3 regions of the Pseudomonas umsongensis genome follow, and region 3 is predicted to be linked to each of the others. Evidence: riboswitches for the same ligand, from Rfam matches in the RefSeq annotation. Region 3 holds a riboswitch; each other region holds the start of a gene.
What was found. A riboswitch is a leader RNA that binds a small molecule or an ion and turns the genes downstream of it on or off. The one in region 3 is predicted to bind cobalamin.
Positions count from the first base shown of each region.

Region 1: it holds a riboswitch for cobalamin, as region 3 does, so the genes downstream of both, HGP31_RS13785 (ABC transporter substrate-binding protein) here and HGP31_RS17075 (CbtB domain-containing protein) in region 3, are expected to answer to the same signal.
Region 2: it holds a riboswitch for cobalamin, as region 3 does, so the genes downstream of both, cobO (cob(I)yrinic acid a,c-diamide adenosyltransferase) here and HGP31_RS17075 (CbtB domain-containing protein) in region 3, are expected to answer to the same signal.

Region 1 covers NZ_CP051487.1:3,020,366-3,026,118, forward strand. Annotated here, with positions in the region: gene HGP31_RS13780 (FecCD family ABC transporter permease) at 1-729, opposite strand, end outside; gene HGP31_RS13785 (ABC transporter substrate-binding protein) at 726-1,739, opposite strand; cobalamin riboswitch at 1,886-2,080, opposite strand; gene HGP31_RS13790 (acetyltransferase domain-containing protein) at 2,114-3,280, opposite strand; gene HGP31_RS13795 (DUF6632 domain-containing protein) at 3,472-3,840, opposite strand; partial or broken gene HGP31_RS13800 (agmatine deiminase family protein) at 4,051-4,308, shown strand; gene HGP31_RS13805 (transporter) at 4,333-5,259, opposite strand; gene HGP31_RS13810 (Csu type fimbrial protein) at 5,482-5,753, opposite strand, start outside.
Region 2 covers NZ_CP051487.1:1,910,782-1,916,534, reverse strand. Annotated here, with positions in the region: gene HGP31_RS08735 (cobyrinic acid a,c-diamide synthase CobB) at 1-1,255, opposite strand, end outside; gene cobO (cob(I)yrinic acid a,c-diamide adenosyltransferase) at 1,252-1,863, opposite strand; cobalamin riboswitch at 1,947-2,181, opposite strand; gene HGP31_RS08725 (hypothetical protein) at 2,333-2,917, shown strand; gene HGP31_RS08720 (PQQ-dependent sugar dehydrogenase) at 2,986-4,299, shown strand; gene HGP31_RS08715 (O-methyltransferase) at 5,360-5,753, opposite strand, start outside.
Region 3 covers NZ_CP051487.1:3,789,798-3,795,550, reverse strand. Annotated here, with positions in the region: gene nfuA (Fe-S biogenesis protein NfuA) at 1-18, shown strand, start outside; gene cobM (precorrin-4 C(11)-methyltransferase) at 175-921, opposite strand; gene HGP31_RS17085 (cobalamin biosynthesis protein) at 1,005-1,418, opposite strand; gene HGP31_RS17080 (CbtA family protein) at 1,415-2,119, opposite strand; gene HGP31_RS17075 (CbtB domain-containing protein) at 2,131-2,325, opposite strand; cobalamin riboswitch at 2,448-2,672, opposite strand; cobalamin riboswitch at 2,865-3,076, shown strand; gene cobW (cobalamin biosynthesis protein CobW) at 3,176-4,237, shown strand; gene cobN (cobaltochelatase subunit CobN) at 4,241-5,753, shown strand, end outside.

The sequences.
Region 1 (5,753 bases), 770 kb from region 3:
AAATTGCACGGGACGAACCGCAATGCCGAGTGAGGCCGCGGAGTCGGCGCCAAAGGTGAAGGCATCCAGTGCCCGCCGGTGCCACAGGCAAACCGCCAGGCCGGCCACCGCAACCGGTACAGCCAGCCACACGGAGGGCCAGCGCACGCCACTGAGATTGCCCAGTAGCCAGAACATGATGCCGCGAGCCTGTTCGGAACTGGCCGACTTGGTGATTAGGAACGCGGTGAGCGCATTGAACAGTTGTGAACCGGCAATGCCCGCCAGGATGATCTGGCCGGTACTGCCGGGCGAACCGCTGGCACGGCCCAGCAATACCACGACGGTGAAGGCGGCGACGGCGCCGGCAAACGCCCCGGCCGACATCGAAATCGCTCCGGCACCCAGGCCCAGCAACGCCACCAGCACCGCACCCGTCGAGGCCCCCGCGGAAATGCCAAGCAGGTAGGGATCGGCCAACGGGTTGCGCAGCAGCGATTGCAGGATCACCCCGCAGGTCGCCAGGCCCGCCCCGCAAGCCGCCGCCACCAACGCGCGAGTCAGGCGGTAGTTCCAGACGATGCCCTCATCGATAGGATCGAGGACATACCCGGCCATCCACATTTTATTGGCCAACACCTGGAACACCACGCCGGGTTCGATGCGGGTTTCACCGATGGCCACGCCGGCGATCACGGCCACGAGCAGCATCACCAGTGCAAGCAGAGTGCGAATCAGCGTCGCGGTCATTTTGGCAGGTCGTAGCGGTTGATGGCCGTTGCCAGCGATTCGAGACCGTCGAACATTCTCAAGCTGGCCTGCATGGCCATGGCGTCGAGGATAATGATGCGGTTGTTTTTCACCGCGTCCATGTTGCGGGTCACGGGATCGCTGCGCAGGAATTGCAGTTTCCGTTGATAGTCGTCAGCCGGGAAACGCCGGCGATCCATGCGGGCGATGACCAGGAATGTCGGGTTGGCCTTGGCGATGGTTTCCCAGCCAACGGTTGGCCACTCTTCGTCGGACTGCACCACATTGCGCACGCCCAAGGTGCCCAGCATGAAGTCGGGGATGCCCTTGTGCCCGGCGACATAGGGATCGATGTCCAGGCTGGCACTGGAAAACCAGACCAGCGCGCTGGTGTGCGTGAGGTCTTTGCCTTGCACCGCGGCAATGGACTTGGCCAGGCTGGCCTGCAGTTGCGCGTTCAGTTGCTGCCCGCGCGCCTGGACATCAAAAATCTCGGCCAGTTGGGTAATGCTTCTGTAGAGACTGTCAATGCGAAACGGCTGCAGGCGGGTGCCGTCGGCCCCCACCAGGTTGTCCTTGGATTCGCAGTCCGAGGGCATGAGATAGGTTGGAATCTGCAGTTCGTGAAACTGCTCGCGGGTAGCGACTGCGCCTTGCGGGCCGACCATCCACTCAAGTTCGACAGCGACCAGTTCCGGGCGCTTGCCGATGACCGACTCGAAACTCGGCTCGTTATCGGCCAGGCGTTCGATCCTGTCGTTTTGCCCCTTGTATTTGCCCAGCACATCATTGAACCACAGCGAAGTGCCGACCAGTTTGTCACCGAGTCCCAGGGCGAAGAGCATTTCGGTGCCGGCCTGGCCGATAGTCACCGCCCGGACAGGGGCGTGCGTGAACGTCAGTGTGCTGCCGCAGTTCTCGATCGTCAGCGGGTAATGAGTAGGGGAGGCACAGGCGAGGGCAGAAAGTCCCAGGCCGGTGACGAGGGTGAAAAAGCGCGGCAACAGCATGATGCAATCTCCATTTGAACCGTACACGCAGCCAGGGTGCAAGGTCTGGAAAACACATCATCGAGCGCTGCCGAAAACAGCAGTGCAAGGCCCATCACCTGAGTGACGCCCGCGCAGATGTCCTTCCCGGACACCCCGCCGGTTAGTGATTTGTTGCTTGGCCGGCAGGTCTCCTGACTGATGCGTCATGGCGTGCTCCAGCCTTCCCGGGAATCGATCCCAGTGGCAGTTCAGGAGCAGGCTCGGCACCTACAGTTGCGGGGGCAGTTCCGTTTGATGCGTTGGCAGCATCACGGATTCCCTATGAATCCCGTTTGGGAACCGGCGGCGGCATGGTAGTCGATCATGCCGCCCGAGGCGAACCCATCGCCTGATCAGAAGTATTTGAGCCAGGCGATATCGCGACGACGCGCCTTCAATGCGGCGAACCAGCGCACCGGTGGATACAGCGTTGCCGCCAGGAGCACGGCGATCAGCCATACGGCACCTATGCCGTCGAAGCCGAAGTAGTCGCCCTGGTTCAGGCCGAAAAATGCCGCGCTGAGCAGATAAAGCATTTTCAGCACATACAGATGGAGCAGGTAGAAAAACATCGGTGCCGCGCCAAATACCGCCAGGATGCTGATCCATTGGCGCTGCCGGGCCCGCTCGAAGCCAAGCAGCAGTAAAAGCCCCACGCCCAGTGTCAGGCACAGGAACAGCAGGGAAGGGGGGTACTTGGTGATGTTGAAGAAACTCATGAGGGTTTCTGTCGTGCTTTCATGAACCACCCACTGCGCTTCGCCATAACCGTTGACCAGGCGCAGGGCGATGAAACCGATCAATGCACAGGCACCTGTCAGCAACAGATAACGCTGACGCATTGCGAACGAGGTAGAGCGTGCGAACCACGGACCGATGCAGTAACCCAGGGCGATGACGCCGATCCACGGCAGCACGGGGTAGGAGGTGCGCAGGCGCAAGTGGTCGGAGAATTCGATCCAGCCGCGATCATGCAAAATCGCCCAAGGCAGGTGCAGCGCCGATCCGGGCGGGAAGTGCAGGGGATCGAGCAGGTTGTGCAAACCGACTATGGCCAGGCCCAGGACACACAATATTGGCCGAGGTAGCCAGGCCAATACAGAGAGGGCAATCATGCTGACACCAATCGCCCAGATCACCTGCAGGTAGATCACAGCAGGCGGGAACTGAAAGGTCCAGGCGAAATTCACCAGGGTGAATTCCAGCACAACCAGGAACAGGCCACGCTTGAACAGGAACATCGACGGCGTGCCCTGGTGCTTTTCACCGTACAGGAATGCCGACAGTCCAGTGAGCAGAACGAACACCGGCGCACACAAATGTGCGAGGGTGCGGCTGAAAAACAACGTTGGCTCCGTGCTGTCGACAAGCATCGGGTCGGTGACCTGGCGGTGCAGGAAGAACGTCTCGCGCACATGATCCAGCAGCATCAGAAGGATCACCAAGCCTCTGAGGGCATCTATGGATATCAGGCGTTGGTTCAGGCTGGTGGTGGGCGGGGTTTGAACAAGGTTTGTCATTGAAAGTCGCAGGCAGGGGGTGGGTCATGCTGTCGGTTAAGAACCGATAATCGTTATGTTGTTATAACGTAACATAAATAATTGATTGTGTGGGCGAAATGCTATTTAACTTTGCAGGAGCCGGCTTGCTGGCGATGACTTCGTTGAGATCAGCGCCGGGCTCGAGGGCCAATCGGGAGACTAGCGGTCAATTACGAGCGGGGCGTCAAGACGGCCAAGGCAACCGCCACGATGAAGAGCGCCGGCACGTCACCTGCCAAGTGCCCCATTTGCCCTGGCTGGGTAACCGCCTGGACGGCCATGATGCCTCCATGTACAGCGCTAGACCACACGGTGAACCAGATGAGGCTCAGATTGGCTAATGGATCACGTGCGGCCAGGATCAAGAAGACGCCAAGTGTGGCGTAGATGCCAACGATCATCATCGGGTAGTCCGAGTGACCGACGTGCCAAGCCCAGCCGGACGGCCAGAACAACATAAGTGGGTAGAGAGCAAGGCACGCGAGGCCAGCCAAAACTAGAGCGACGCGTAAAAACCTGAGGCGATCGACTACGGTCATGGCGGACTCCTCTTCGGGGCTGGCTCTAAATAATAGGCTGAGGCTGCGGCCAGCACTTGGACATATTGATAAGTACCTCTAATCAATTCTCTGCAAAATACATCGTTTGTTTCCCTGTTTTTGCAGACGTAGCATGCATGCCGAAGCAGAATTGAGAGACATACATGTCGACACGCCGCGAGTTCATCAAGCAGGTATCGGTAGTTGCCAGTCTCTCCATCGACGAATCCACGACAGAACAAATTCAGCAAAAAGAATCCAGACTTCGCCGCCGGCTACATCAATTACTTCGTGATCAATGGTGCGGTCATTGCGCCCCAGTTCGGTGATAAGGAAGCAGATACGAAAGCCTTTGACCTGTTGTCTGAACTTTACCCGGACCGCGAGGTGGTGCAGCTCAACATCGACGCAATCGCCGCAGGTGGTGGCGGCATCCACTGTGTGACCAGTCACCAGCCTTCGGTTTAGTCTGGATTATGTAAATCCTGAGATTCAAAGCCCTCCACCGAAGCGATACTGCCAGACGATGCCAACGGCATCGTATTCACTGCCGGTACGGGTATGCGCACCTTCACTCGCAAACAGCTTTAGCGAATTATTTCGGTTCAACGGCAGCGAGAGGGTACCCCCATAGCGTGTATTTTCCTGAAAGTCGTGGTTACCGATCCCATCGACTGAGGTACTCCCGCCAGCGAAGTAGGTCCCATCCAGCGAGGCCCAGACACCGTTACTAAAGGCATAGATAAGATGCACCTGTGCCTGGTAAATCGGGTTCTGGGAAAAAGTACGGTCACCAAGGTACTGGTTATTGTCGGTGTAAAAGGTTCCCGCAGCGGATAATTCCAGGGTCACGGGGCCCAGGCGCTTGGAAACCCCAAGTTCGGGTTTGAATGACCAGCGGTTGTTGCCGAGATTGACCAGCCTGCTGGAGTCGTATTGGCCAAGTGGCGCCGTAATTGCCAGGCTGGCGCCGATAATCACATCTTGTTGATAGCTGGGGAACTCAGCCAGGGACATCGCCGGGGCGCCCCACAAGTTGACCGAGAAGCGCAATCTTGGATCAATCAGCCCAGTGACATTTCGCTCCCTGGGTTCACCGGCAAACAGGGCCGAGCCCGTCAATCTGGCTTCAGGCACGACGATGTCGAACTTCCCGGAGCGGCCCCAGACGTCCAGGGACCTGGCGAAGGCAAATACGACCGTCTTGATGTGGAGTTTGGCATTCTGGAGTGGGACGGAGGGGTTGGCGGTCACGTTGCCATGGAGATCGCTGTAGCCCAGGAGCAGGAAATTGATACCGACCGGCGTATTGGCGTAGGACCTGGGTTCAAGATCCTCTGCGACGGCAGTGGTGGCTACCATGATGAGCGATGCGGATGCGACCCGAGCCAGCCTGGCGATGCAGAGTTTGTGTTTCATCCACATTCGCTCGCTTCCTGTCAGGATTTTCAGGGTTCTATGTGTTGTTGTAGCACTTCCCTGCAGGAGCGAGCATGCGCGCGAAAAACCCGAGGCCGCCACGGGGTATCAAGCCCCCCCGCGTTATCGTTGAAGACCATCGCGAGCATGCTGAACTGGTCAAGTAATCATGCTCGCTCCTACAGAAAAACGGGGTGAAATCCACGAAATCCGGGACCCACATCAAAACCCCACATCCAGCACCACACTGTCCAGATAAGTCCCCGCTGGCGGTGTCGCCTGATCGGTGTAGATCTTCGCGTTGTAATTGAAGACCTGGCTCCCCGTCCCCAGTCCATTTCCGGGATTGACCTCCGCGTCCGAACTGGCCCGACGTGCACTGCCCACGCTCCCCCAGCGGGTCGTGCCGGCACTTTTGAAAATGTCATAGGCCAGGTAATTGCCGCTTGAGATCATCCGTCGTCGCCCGCCGACACCCAGCGGGTTTTGCCCAT
Region 2 (5,753 bases), 1.9 Mb from region 3:
GGAAATAAAAGTGCACGTAAGAGGCCGTCATCCGCCCCTCACGATAAACCGCTTCGGCCCCACGCCCGCCGTTAGGACTCAGGCCACGGGCAATCGGAACAAGCTCGGTCGTGGTCAACGAATGGTGATAGGTATGCCCGCGCAAAGAACCTTCCGGCAGCTCAACCGCTTGCAGAGCCAATGCAGCAAGGCGCTTTTGCATCACCGCGTCGCCCTTCAACAAGCCGACCAGCTCGGCACGAGTGCCCTCGACATCGGTCAGCGAATCGAGCAAATAAAGCATGCCGCCGCATTCGGCCAGCAAGGGTTTGCCTGCCGCGTGGTGGGCGCGGATGGCGCTGAGCATGGCAGTGTTCTGCGCCAATGCCACGTGGTGCAATTCCGGATAGCCACCCGGCAGGTACAGGCTGTCGGCCTCTGGCAAACCTGCATCACGGATCGGCGAGAAAAACCGCAGCTCGGCGCCCATCGCCCGCAGCACATCGAGACTGGCGCCATAGGTAAAGGCAAACGCTTCGTCACGGGCCACGGCGATGCGCACGCCAGCCAGCAAGGGCTCGACTGTCACCACATCGGGCGCGGCGAATTCCACCGCCGGCGGCAGTTCGACTTCGCAACTGCCGGCCAGGGCCTCGGCCGCCGCATCGAGGCGCACATCCAGGTCATTCAACTCGCTGGCCTGCACCAGGCCAAGGTGTCGACTCGGCAATTCGATCCCGGTCTCCCGTGACAAGGCGCCATACCAGCGCAGGCCTTCGGTCAGGCTGCCTTCGAGCAGTTGCGCGTGGCGCAGGGTGCCCACGCGGTTGGCCAGCACGCCGGCAAACGGCAAGTCCGGCTGATAACGCGCCAGGCCCAGGGCCAGTGCGCCGAAGGTCTGGGCCATGGCGGTGCCGTCGATCACAGCGAGCACCGGCACGCCGAAATGCCGCGCCAGGTCAGCGCTGGACGGCGTACCGTCGAACAGCCCCATGACGCCTTCGATCAGGATCAGGTCAGCGTCGCCAGCGGCCTCCCACAACAGGCGGCGACTGTCCAGCTCGCCGACCATCCACATGTCCAGTTGATACACCGGCGCACCGCTGGCGCGTTCGAGGATCATCGGATCGAGAAAGTCCGGGCCGCACTTGAACACGCGAACCTTACGGCCCTGGTTACGATGCAACCGGGCCAGCGCAGCGGTCACGGTGGTCTTGCCCTGGCCGGACGCCGGCGCAGCAATCAGCACCGCCGGGCAACGTCGAGGCTGGTTCACAGCTCCACGCCTTTTTGCGCCTTGATACCGGCCTGGAAGGCGTGCTTGATCATGCCCATTTCAGTGACGGTATCCGCCAGTTCAACCATCTGCGGCTTGGCGCCGCGACCAGTAACCACCACGTGCTGCATAGGCGGACGCGCCTGCAAATCGCTGAGCACCTGATCGAGATCGAGGTAGCCGTGCTTGAGGGCGATGTTCAGTTCGTCCAGCACCACCAGGCCGATGGACGGGTCGCGCAGCAGTTGCTGCGACACCGCCCAGGCCGCTTCGGCAGCCGCGATGTCGCGCTGGCGATCCTGTGTTTCCCAGGTGAAGCCCTCGCCCATCACATGAAAACGCACCTGCTCGGGAAAGCGCCGGAAGAACAGCTCTTCACCGGTGCTGTTACGCCCCTTGATGAACTGCACCACGCCGCACTGCATGCCATGCCCCATGGCACGCGCCAGCATGCCGAACGCCGAACTGCTCTTGCCTTTGCCATTGCCGGTCAGCACCAGCAGCAGGCCACATTCGTTTGGGGAATTGGCGATGCGTTCGTCGATCACGGCCTTTTTGCGCAGCATGCGCGCCAGGTGACGTTCGTCACGATCAGGATTGTCAGACATGGGGGAGCTCTCCGTTGAGGCAGGATTAACGGCGGGCAGGCACAAGAATAGACGGCAAGAAGCCTGGCATCGCCCACCGTGATGCCGCTTGGATGGATCAGGCCGGTCTCCGGGCTCATGAGCGGCGTGACGCCTCGCTGCGCGCCTTCCCGCATCGATGGATCGACGCAGTGGCTTCAAGCGCAGTTTTCACTCATTTACCGTTGCGGGGGCAGCGCCGGGATCGCAGGGCTTCATCGACTGAAGCGCTCACTCACCGGCTTCCCTGTTTCACTCTGTCGACCCAAGCCACAGAGCACCTGAAACAAGCGGCGAAGGTTAGAGGGTTGGGGGTGGAGCGTCAATTGAAGACAGGGTGCCGGAACGAATAACTGCCAACCATTCATAAAATGACGTCAATCTTGTGTCACACTCACTTCAGCGATATCAATTTGCCACAATCTCACAACACAATAATAAGGTGAGCCCTATGCAAGGCATGATCATCAGTAATCCGAAGCTGGAATTCCTGCGTCCGGTGCTGGAGCGCTGGTTCGACTGTATCGATCGTTATAACGCCGTTCGCGGCGACAACGAGACACCCTACTGGCTCGATGAAAAAGCCAACCTCGGCCTGCTTTCTGCCGCGGCTTGGATGGCTGAGATGGTCACACTGCAACAATCGCCCACGCGCAAACAGACCGAAGAAGGCGAACGCAACGGCCGCGCCGACCTGTTTATCGCCACCACCGAAGATCGCGCCTGGCTGCAGGCCACGCAGCGCTGGCCACGCGTTAACAGCCTGAACCTGACCCAGGCCTTGCTGGACATCACCAGTGACGCGAAAAAAATCAGCTACGCCAGCGACCTGAGAATCGGCTGCCTGTTCGTCGCTCCCCACAAGAGCCAGCAAGGCGCCACCCCGGAGGAACTCCAGGACATGGTCGATGACCTGCAAAAGGAGCATTGCTGCGCCGTGGCCTGGTATTTCCCCTATGCCTATCGCAAATTGCGCAATGAAGCCGGTCACTATCACCCAGGCATTGCCGTGTTGCTCAAGGAAGCTCGCGGCTAAAGGTTGAACCATCGGGCTTTGCCGCTTCTCTATGATTTAAGTCACTGCATTCATAGGGAAGGTCAGCAATGCGCACATCCGAGCTGGTTTTCGTCATCGCATTAGCGGGAGGGCTCGTCGCCTGTGGCGAAACCGCCCGCTTGCAAGTCACCGACGGCATCGGGCCGTCCCCCAAGCTACCGGAACCGAACAAGACGCTGTTCCCGACAATGAACATCGCCCCGGCCATTGGCTGGGCGGACGGCGCAAAACCCGTCGCGGCCAGCGGTACTCATGTCGGCGCATTTGCCGAGAACCTCGATCATCCACGCTGGCTTTATGTGCTGCCCAATGGCGACGTGCTGGTTGCCGAAACCAATGCCCCGCCCAAACCCGATGACAACAAAGGCATCAAGGGCTGGATCACCAAGAAAGTCATGGGGCGCGCCGGTGCCGGCGTGCCGAGCCCGAACCGCATCACCCTGCTGCGAGATGGCAACCACGATGGCGTTGCCGAAACCCGCACGGTATTCCTGGAAAACCTCAACTCGCCCTTCGGCATGACCCTGGTCGGCAATGACCTGTACGTGGCCGACACCGACCGGCTGTTGCGCTTCCATTATGAGAACGGCGACACGGCAATCCAGAACAAACCGATCAAGGTCGTCGACTTGCCAGGGGGCACCCTGAACCACCACTGGACCAAAAACGTCATCGCCAGCAAGGACGGCAGCAAGCTGTATGTCACGGTGGGCTCCAACAGCAACGTCGGCGAAAACGGCATGGACCAGGAGCAAGGGCGCGCGGCGATCTGGGAAGTGGATCGCGCCACCGGCAACCACCGGATCTTCGCTTCAGGCCTGCGCAACCCCAACGGCATGGCCTGGGAGCCGCAAAGCGGTGCGCTGTGGACGGCCGTGAATGAGCGGGACGAAATCGGCAGCGACCTGGTGCCGGACTACATCACCTCGGTGAAAGACGGCGCCTTCTATGGCTGGCCATTCAGTTATTACGGCCAGCATGTCGACGAGCGTGTCGACCCGCAAAACCCGGACCTGGTGGCCAAGGCGATCGCCCCGGACTATGCGGTGGGGCCTCACACCGCTTCACTTGGCCTGACGTTTGCCGAAGGCAACAGGTTGCCGGCGCAGTTCAAGGAAGGCGCGTTCATCGGCCAGCATGGCTCCTGGAACCGCAAGCCGCACAGCGGTTACAAAGTGATTTTCGTGCCCTTCAGCGGTGGCAAGCCAAGCGGGCAACCGGTGGATGTGCTCACCGGGTTCCTCAATGATGAGGAAAAAGCCATGGGTCGGCCGGTGGGCGTGGTGATCGATCAGCAAGGCGCCTTGCTGGTGGCCGATGATGTGGGGAATAAGGTGTGGCGGGTGTCGGCCGCTCATTAACCTGCACTTGAAAAACAGGCCGACCGGTCGGCTTTTGCTTTGGCTTTGGCTTTTGCTTGGCTTTAGATCTTGATTTTCTTGCCCCCTCACACCCTGAGTCTGTCCGTCAACCTGTGACGACGTCCATCGGGGCCTCTACCAACGTTGATCCATGCCGCATCGAAGCTTGTTGTGGGAGATTGTTTTCTGAGTACATATCCGTTGCTGCGGTAACGGCTACTTATGGTTTCGCCCTTACGGCGACTCACTTTTTCAAACGCCAAAAAGTAAGCAAAAGGCTTTGCCCCACCACTTGGTGCCTCGCTAGGGCTCGGCATGCCCTCTCTCCGGCATTGCTCCGTGGGTCGCCGCGATGGGCCATCCCTGGCCCAGCGCGGCTAAACCGGCGTCCTGCCGGTTTCCCCACTGCGCAATGCCTGCGTTCGGCCATCGTGGTTAACGGGGCACTCAGATCAAAAGCCAAAGCGAGGCGGCCTTAAAGCCGACCTGGCTTGTGCAGATACCCCCAATCCCCTGTAGGAGCCAGGCTTGCCGGCGAAGAACGATAACACGGTACAACAGACACACCGCAGCGCCTGGTTCGCCGGCAAGCCTGGCTCCTACAAGGGAATGCGTACGGCTCCCGATCAGGTCGGCTGTCAGGCCGCCTCGCTTTTGCGTTTGATCTTGATCTGGCTTTTGATTTTCTTGCCACATCGAGAGGCCGAGTGGAGGTTCTGCGCAGTGGGTAAACCGGCATGGATGCCGGTTTAGCCGCGCTGGGCCAAGGATGGCCCATCGCGGCGACCCCTGTAGGAGCGAGCATGCTCGCGAAAAACGCCAGAACAACACGGGCATTCAGATAGCCCTCGTCATCGTTGACGACCATCGTCGGAACGCCGCCCGGAGCATGCTCGCTCCTACAGGCTCTTCCAAGTGACTCGCCGTAAGGGCGAAACCCTAGGTGGCCGTTACCGCAGGAATGGATATGTACACAGTCAACAAAACATAGGCCGGCTGTCAGACCGCCATCGCCGGCAAGCCAGCTCCTACAGTTTGGATCGGGTACAAACGCGAGAGATCAGCGCTTACGGCAAAGGGTAAGCCCATCCCCCAGCGGCAACAGCGACAGATCCACCCGCGCGTCATCCTTCAGGGCGCGATTCAGCGCCTGGATGGCGCGGGTATCGGCGCTCTCGGGGTTGTCCTCAAGCACCCGGCCACTCCACAGGGTGTTATCGAACACCGCCAGTCCACCGTTGCGCAACAGACGAAGCGCCTGCTCCAGGTACGCCGGATAGTTGGCCTTGTCGGCATCGATGAAAATCAAATCAAACTGGCCTGGCTGATCCAGCGCGCCCAGGGTTTCCAGCGCAGGCGCCAGCCGCAGATCGATTCGCCCGGACAGGCCGGCCTCCTGCCAATAGCGGTGCGCGATGGCGTTGTAATCCCCGGGAATGTCACAGCAAATCAGC
Region 3 (5,753 bases):
GAAAACGCCTACTACTAAGGTGTTCGCTGCAAAATGAAAAAACGGCGCCCATCGTGAGCGCCGATCGTTCCCACGCTCTGCGTGGGAATGCCTCATCGGACGCTCCGCGTTCGGCTTTAGAGGGGACGCAGAGCGTCCCGGGCTGCATTCCCACGCAGAGCGTGGGAACGATCATCATGGCCTGTAGAGATGCGCATGCCCCGCACGATACAGCGACGACTCGCTGAACTGCTCACTGCCCAGCACCCGACCCACAAGAATCAGCGCCGTGCGCCGAAACCCCTTGGCTTCCACCTTGTCGGCAATGTCCTCAAGCGTCCCCACCACCCAGTCCTGATCCGGCCAGGTCGCCCGGTGAATCACCGCAATTGGGCAGTCTGCGCCGTAATGCGGCCGCAGTTCGGCCAGGATTTTCTGCAGGTGTTTGACCCCCAAATGAATCGCCATGGTCGCCCCGTGTTGCGCCAGGCTGCCCAGTTCCTCGCCCGCGGGCATCTCGGTCTTGTCGGCGTAGCGTGTCAGGATCACGCTCTGCGAAACGTCCGGCAAGGTCAGTTCCGCGCCCAGAAGCGCAGCGCAGGCGGCCGTGGCGGTCACGCCGGGGACTATTTCAAAAGGGATGCCGAGTTCTCGCAGGTGGCGTATCTGCTCGCCTATTGCGCCGTACAGGCTCGGGTCACCGGAATGCACGCGCGCCACGTCCTGGCCATTGGCATGGGCCGTCTTGATCAGTTCGATGATCTGTTCCAGGTGCAGTTCGGCGCTGTTGACCACCTGTTCGGCGCAGTGCCCTTCCAACACGGCGGCGGGCACCAGCGAGCCGGCATAGATGATCACCGGGCAACTGCGAATCAACCGCTGGCCTTTGACGGTGATCAGTTCGGGATCGCCGGGACCTGCGCCAATGAAGTAGACCGTCATTAAGAATTCCTGTTGAAAAGGGACGCTGGGCAAGGCTTCAGATGAAGAATGCTCATGATCGAATGCGCAGATTATCGGGAATTTTACGCGGCGCCAGCCAATGCGAGGGTAGCCTGGGCATATTTTTGGCGTGGGATCAGCAATGTAGCCGGGCCGTTGGCCAGTTGCTCGGCCAGTGCCAGGGCGGCACTTTCCGCTACGCCATAGCACCCGGTGCGTTCAAAGGCGATGTCCGAATGATGGCTCAGTCGGGGTTGATAGCTCGCCAGTTGTTCACTGCTGAAATACATCATCTGTAACCCAAGCTGTTCGGCCAGTTCGTTCAGCGCCGGTTCGTTGCGCTTCAAGTCGATGCTGGCCAGGGCCTTGATCCGATGCAGTTCGATCTGGTGCGCCTGCAGTGCCTGGTCAAGCAGTGCCCGCAACGTGCTGACGGGGCAGCCACGCTGGCAGCCCAGGCCGACCACCAGGGTCGGCGCTGCGCTGAGGCCTGTCATGCGGGGTATTGACCATCGCTTTTGCGGCGGAACAACCAGGCACTGATCAGGCCCAGGGCCAGCCAGAACGCCATGTTGGTCAGCTGCGAAGCGATCTTGAACTGAGTTTCCAGTGCCTCTGGAGCGAGCATCGAGTGCACTTGCGGTTGCGGAGCGCCAATCACATGAGGCACCGCAAGGATCGCCACGCCAAGGACTTTCATCAGCCAGTGACGGCTGAACACGATCAGGGCGATACCGACAGCGGTGGAGGCGGCGGTGCCGATCCACCAGAGTTGGCGTTGCGCCAGATCGGCAGCCGCGGTGCCCGGCAACTCAGGTGGCAGGCCAAGCGTCGGCGCCAGCACAAATGTCGCGTAGCCAGCCAAGCCCCAGAGCAGGCCCTGGGAGGTTTTGGTCGGCGCGCGCAGGGTGTAGAGACCAGCGAGCATCAGGGCGAAACCAACCGCCACTACCAGGTTACCGCCAGTGGTCGACAGCACACGCTGCCAGCCGTCTTCCGGTTCCCAGGCTTCGGCATCGTGGGTATGTGCGGCTACACCAGCGGCGTGTTCATGAACTTCAACCGCTGCTGGTCCTGATTGTTCGTAGGTTTCGGCCTGCAAAATCAGCGGTGAAACCCACAAGCTTTGCAGCAGGGTCAGCAGCAGGGCGGCCAGCAACCCGGTGAAACCTGCGGTTTGCGCAATACGCTTGATCATGTCGACAGGTCTCAATGGCACGGGAACGCGGAACTGTGGCGCGTATCGTGTGCGGCGTTGTGCACTGCTTCGATGTGCGAGAAACCGGCGAAATACACCAGGCTGGCGCCGAGGATTGACGCAAAAAACGCCGCGGTCAGGCGTTGGGACAGGGTAGTGGTGCTGCTGGCGGCATTGCTGTGGCCGGTGCTGCTGATAATCGACATGGCGCTTCCCTCTGTTCGGTCAGCGGGGAATAAGAGCGCAAGCAGAACTCCGCACGACCGAGCGCGCAGAAGTCCGAACAGCGCCCGCCCACCGCGGGTTTGTTGATTGAAGTGATGGTGATGGTCACTTTGTGTTGCGGGCCGGTCTCCGGGCTCACGAGGGGCGCAGGCGTTAGCCTGAACCTTCCAGCGTCACCTTCCCATGCCGCATTGGCACAGTGGATCTGACGCTTCACTCGCTTACCGTTGCGGGGGCAGCACCGGACTGACATGGCCTGAAGTAAAGCACATGATTCACCGGTTTCCCGTTTCACCCTGTGAAGGGCACCCGTAACAAGATGCGTAGGAGAGCATGGGCGGGGGGCGGGCGTCAATTGGCAAGGGTTCTCACTTGAACATCGAGTTGTTCCCTTCGAGCAAGCCCGCTCCCACATTTGACCGAGTTCCTTCAGGGCAGACCCTCAAGTGTGGGAGCGGGCTTGCTCGCGAAGGGCGCACCGCAGGAATCATGTGAACATTGACCCGCCCCGATACCATGCGTAGCCTTGCGCTTTCGAGGTTCTTCGGCGTTTGTCGAAGCTAAGAAGGGAACGCGGTCAATGCCGCGGCTGCCCCCGCAACTGTGAACGGTTCAGTTTCTGCCATGCCACTGCATGCGCCAGCCATGGCGCGCGCGGGAAGGCGCAGCAACCGCCAGTCCAACGACTGGCCAGCCGTCAGCCAGGAGACCTGCCTCGATACAGATTCTCACTACAACCGGGCGGGGTGATCCGGTGGCGAACGCTTCCTGCGCGCGTGTGCGTTGCCGGTTCTCGTCCCGTATGCCCGCCACCTTGCCAAAGGGCATCCGATGAAAACACTGGCCAAACTCCCCGTCACCATCGTCACCGGCTTCCTCGGCTCGGGCAAAACCACCTTGCTGCGGCACATGCTCGACAACGCCCAAGGCCGCCGCATCGCGGTGATCGTCAACGAGTTCGGCGAGCTGGGCATTGACGGCGAAATCCTCAAGCAGTGCTCTATCGGTTGCACCGAAGAAGAGGCCAACGGCCGTGTCTACGAACTGGCCAACGGCTGCCTGTGCTGCACCGTACAGGAAGAGTTCTTCCCGGTGATGCGCGAACTGGTGGCCCGTCGTGGCGACCTAGACCACATCCTGATCGAAACGTCCGGCCTGGCCCTGCCAAAACCTTTGGTCCAGGCCTTCCAGTGGCCGGAAATTCGCAGTGCCTGCACCGTAGACGCGGTGATCACCGTGGTCGATAGCCCGGCCGTCGCGGCTGGCACGTTCGCCGCGTTCCCGGATCAAGTCGACGCCATGCGCAAACTCGACCCGAACCTGGATCACGAATCGCCTTTGCACGAGCTGTTCGCCGACCAGTTGGCCAGCGCCGACCTGGTGATCCTCAACAAGGCCGACCTGATCAGCCCTGAAGACCTGGCACGGGTACGCCTGGAAGTCGCCGAGGAACTGCCACCAGCGGTGAAAGTCATCGAAGCCAGTAGCGGGCGCCTGCCGCTGGACGTGTTGATCGGCCTCGGTGCCGGGTCCGAAGAACACATCGACAGCCGTCACAGCCATCACGATCACCACCATGAAGGCGAAGACGATCACGACCACGATGCCTTCGATTCAATCTCCATCGAACTGCCGGCATCTGACGAAAGCCTGCTGATGGATGCACTGACCCAACTGGTGGTGCAGCACGGCATCCTGCGCGTCAAAGGTTTCGCCGCGGTCCCGAACAAACCGATGCGCCTGCTGATCCAGGGCGTGGGCACCCGATTCGACAAGCATTTCGACCGCCAGTGGAGCGCTGAAGAAGCACGCACCACCCGTCTGGTGTTGATTGGCCAGGCGCTGGACGCCACAACGCTCGAAGCGCAATTGCGCGCCGCGCTCAGCGTGTAACCCATGCACCTGCTCAGGACCCAGCCCGGCGGATTCGTGTCGGACGACAACATTGCCGACCTAGGGCAAACCCCCGCCGAGCTGGTTATCCTGTGCAGCGGCGACTCCAGCCTGGCGTTGCTTGCCGAAGCGGCGCAGCAGTTGCCCGACGACTACCCAAGCGTGCGCCTGGCCAACCCGATGCAGGTGCAGAACCATGCATCAGTTGATCTGTATGTCGACGAAGTCCTGCGCCACGCCAAGGTCATCCTGATTTCGCTGCACGGCGGCATTGCCTATTGGCGCTATGGCGTCGAGCGGTTGGTGGAGTTGTCGCAGCGGGGTGTACAGCTGATCCTGGTGCCGGGCGATGATCGACCGGACCCGGAGCTCAGTGATCTGAGTACCGTGGGTGCCGGAGATCGCGACCGGCTGTGGCAATTCCTGCGTCAGGGTGGCATGGGCAATGCCCTCGACTTTTTCCGTTGCCTGGCCAATCGTTGGCTCGATCGCGACTACGTCTGGGCCGAGCCGCACACCTTGCCGCGTACGGCGATTTACCACCCACAAAAAAGCCCTGCGGCGCTGAACGACTGGCGGGCCCAGTGGCAGAGCGGTCAGCCACTGGCGGCGGTGCTGTTCTATCGCTCGCATTTGCAAGCCGCGAATACCGCTTTCATTGATGTTTTCTGTCAGCGCTTGCAGGCGGCGGGGCTTAATCCGTTGCCAATTGCGCTGGCCAGCCTGAAAGAGCCTGGCTGCCTTGCCGTGGTCGAGGACTGGCTGGATGAAGTCGAGGCGGGGGTGATTCTCAATACCACCGGTTTCGCCCAATCCAGTCCGGAGGCACCGCACTTGCGGCCATTTCGCCGCAATATCCCGGTGATCCAGGCCATTTGCGCCCAAGACAATGAACCGGGTTGGCGAGCCAGCGAACAAGGCCTCGGCCCCCGCGATCTGGCGATGCACATTGCGCTGCCGGAAATGGACGGGCGCATCATCAGTCGGCCGATCAGCTTCAAGGACCTGGCCTGGCGCAGCGAGCGCAGTCAGTCCGACGTGGTCTGCTATCGCGCTCAGCCAGAACGCATGGACTTTGTCGCGCAACTGGCGCGGCGCTGGATCGATCTGGCGCGGTTGCCCAATGGCGAAAAACGCATAGCGCTGATTCTGGCAAATTACCCGACCCGTGATGGTCGGATAGGCAACGGCGTCGGGCTCGATACACCGGCTGCGGCTTTGAATATCCTGCGTGCGCTGCATAAAGAAGGCTATCCGCTGCCAGCCGATCTGCCTGCCAGCGGCACCGCGTTGATCCAGCAATTGTTGGGCGGTGTCAGCAACGACCTCGAAACCCTCGATCAACGCCCGTGCCAGCAAAGCCTGGCCATGGACGATTACCTGCTGATGTTCAACGCGTTGCCGCAAGTCAATCGCCAGGCCGTGCTGGAGCGCTGGGGCGAGCCCGACAGTGATCCGATGTGTCGTGGCGGGCGGATGATGATCGCCGGGTTGCGCTTTGGCCTGACCTTCGTTG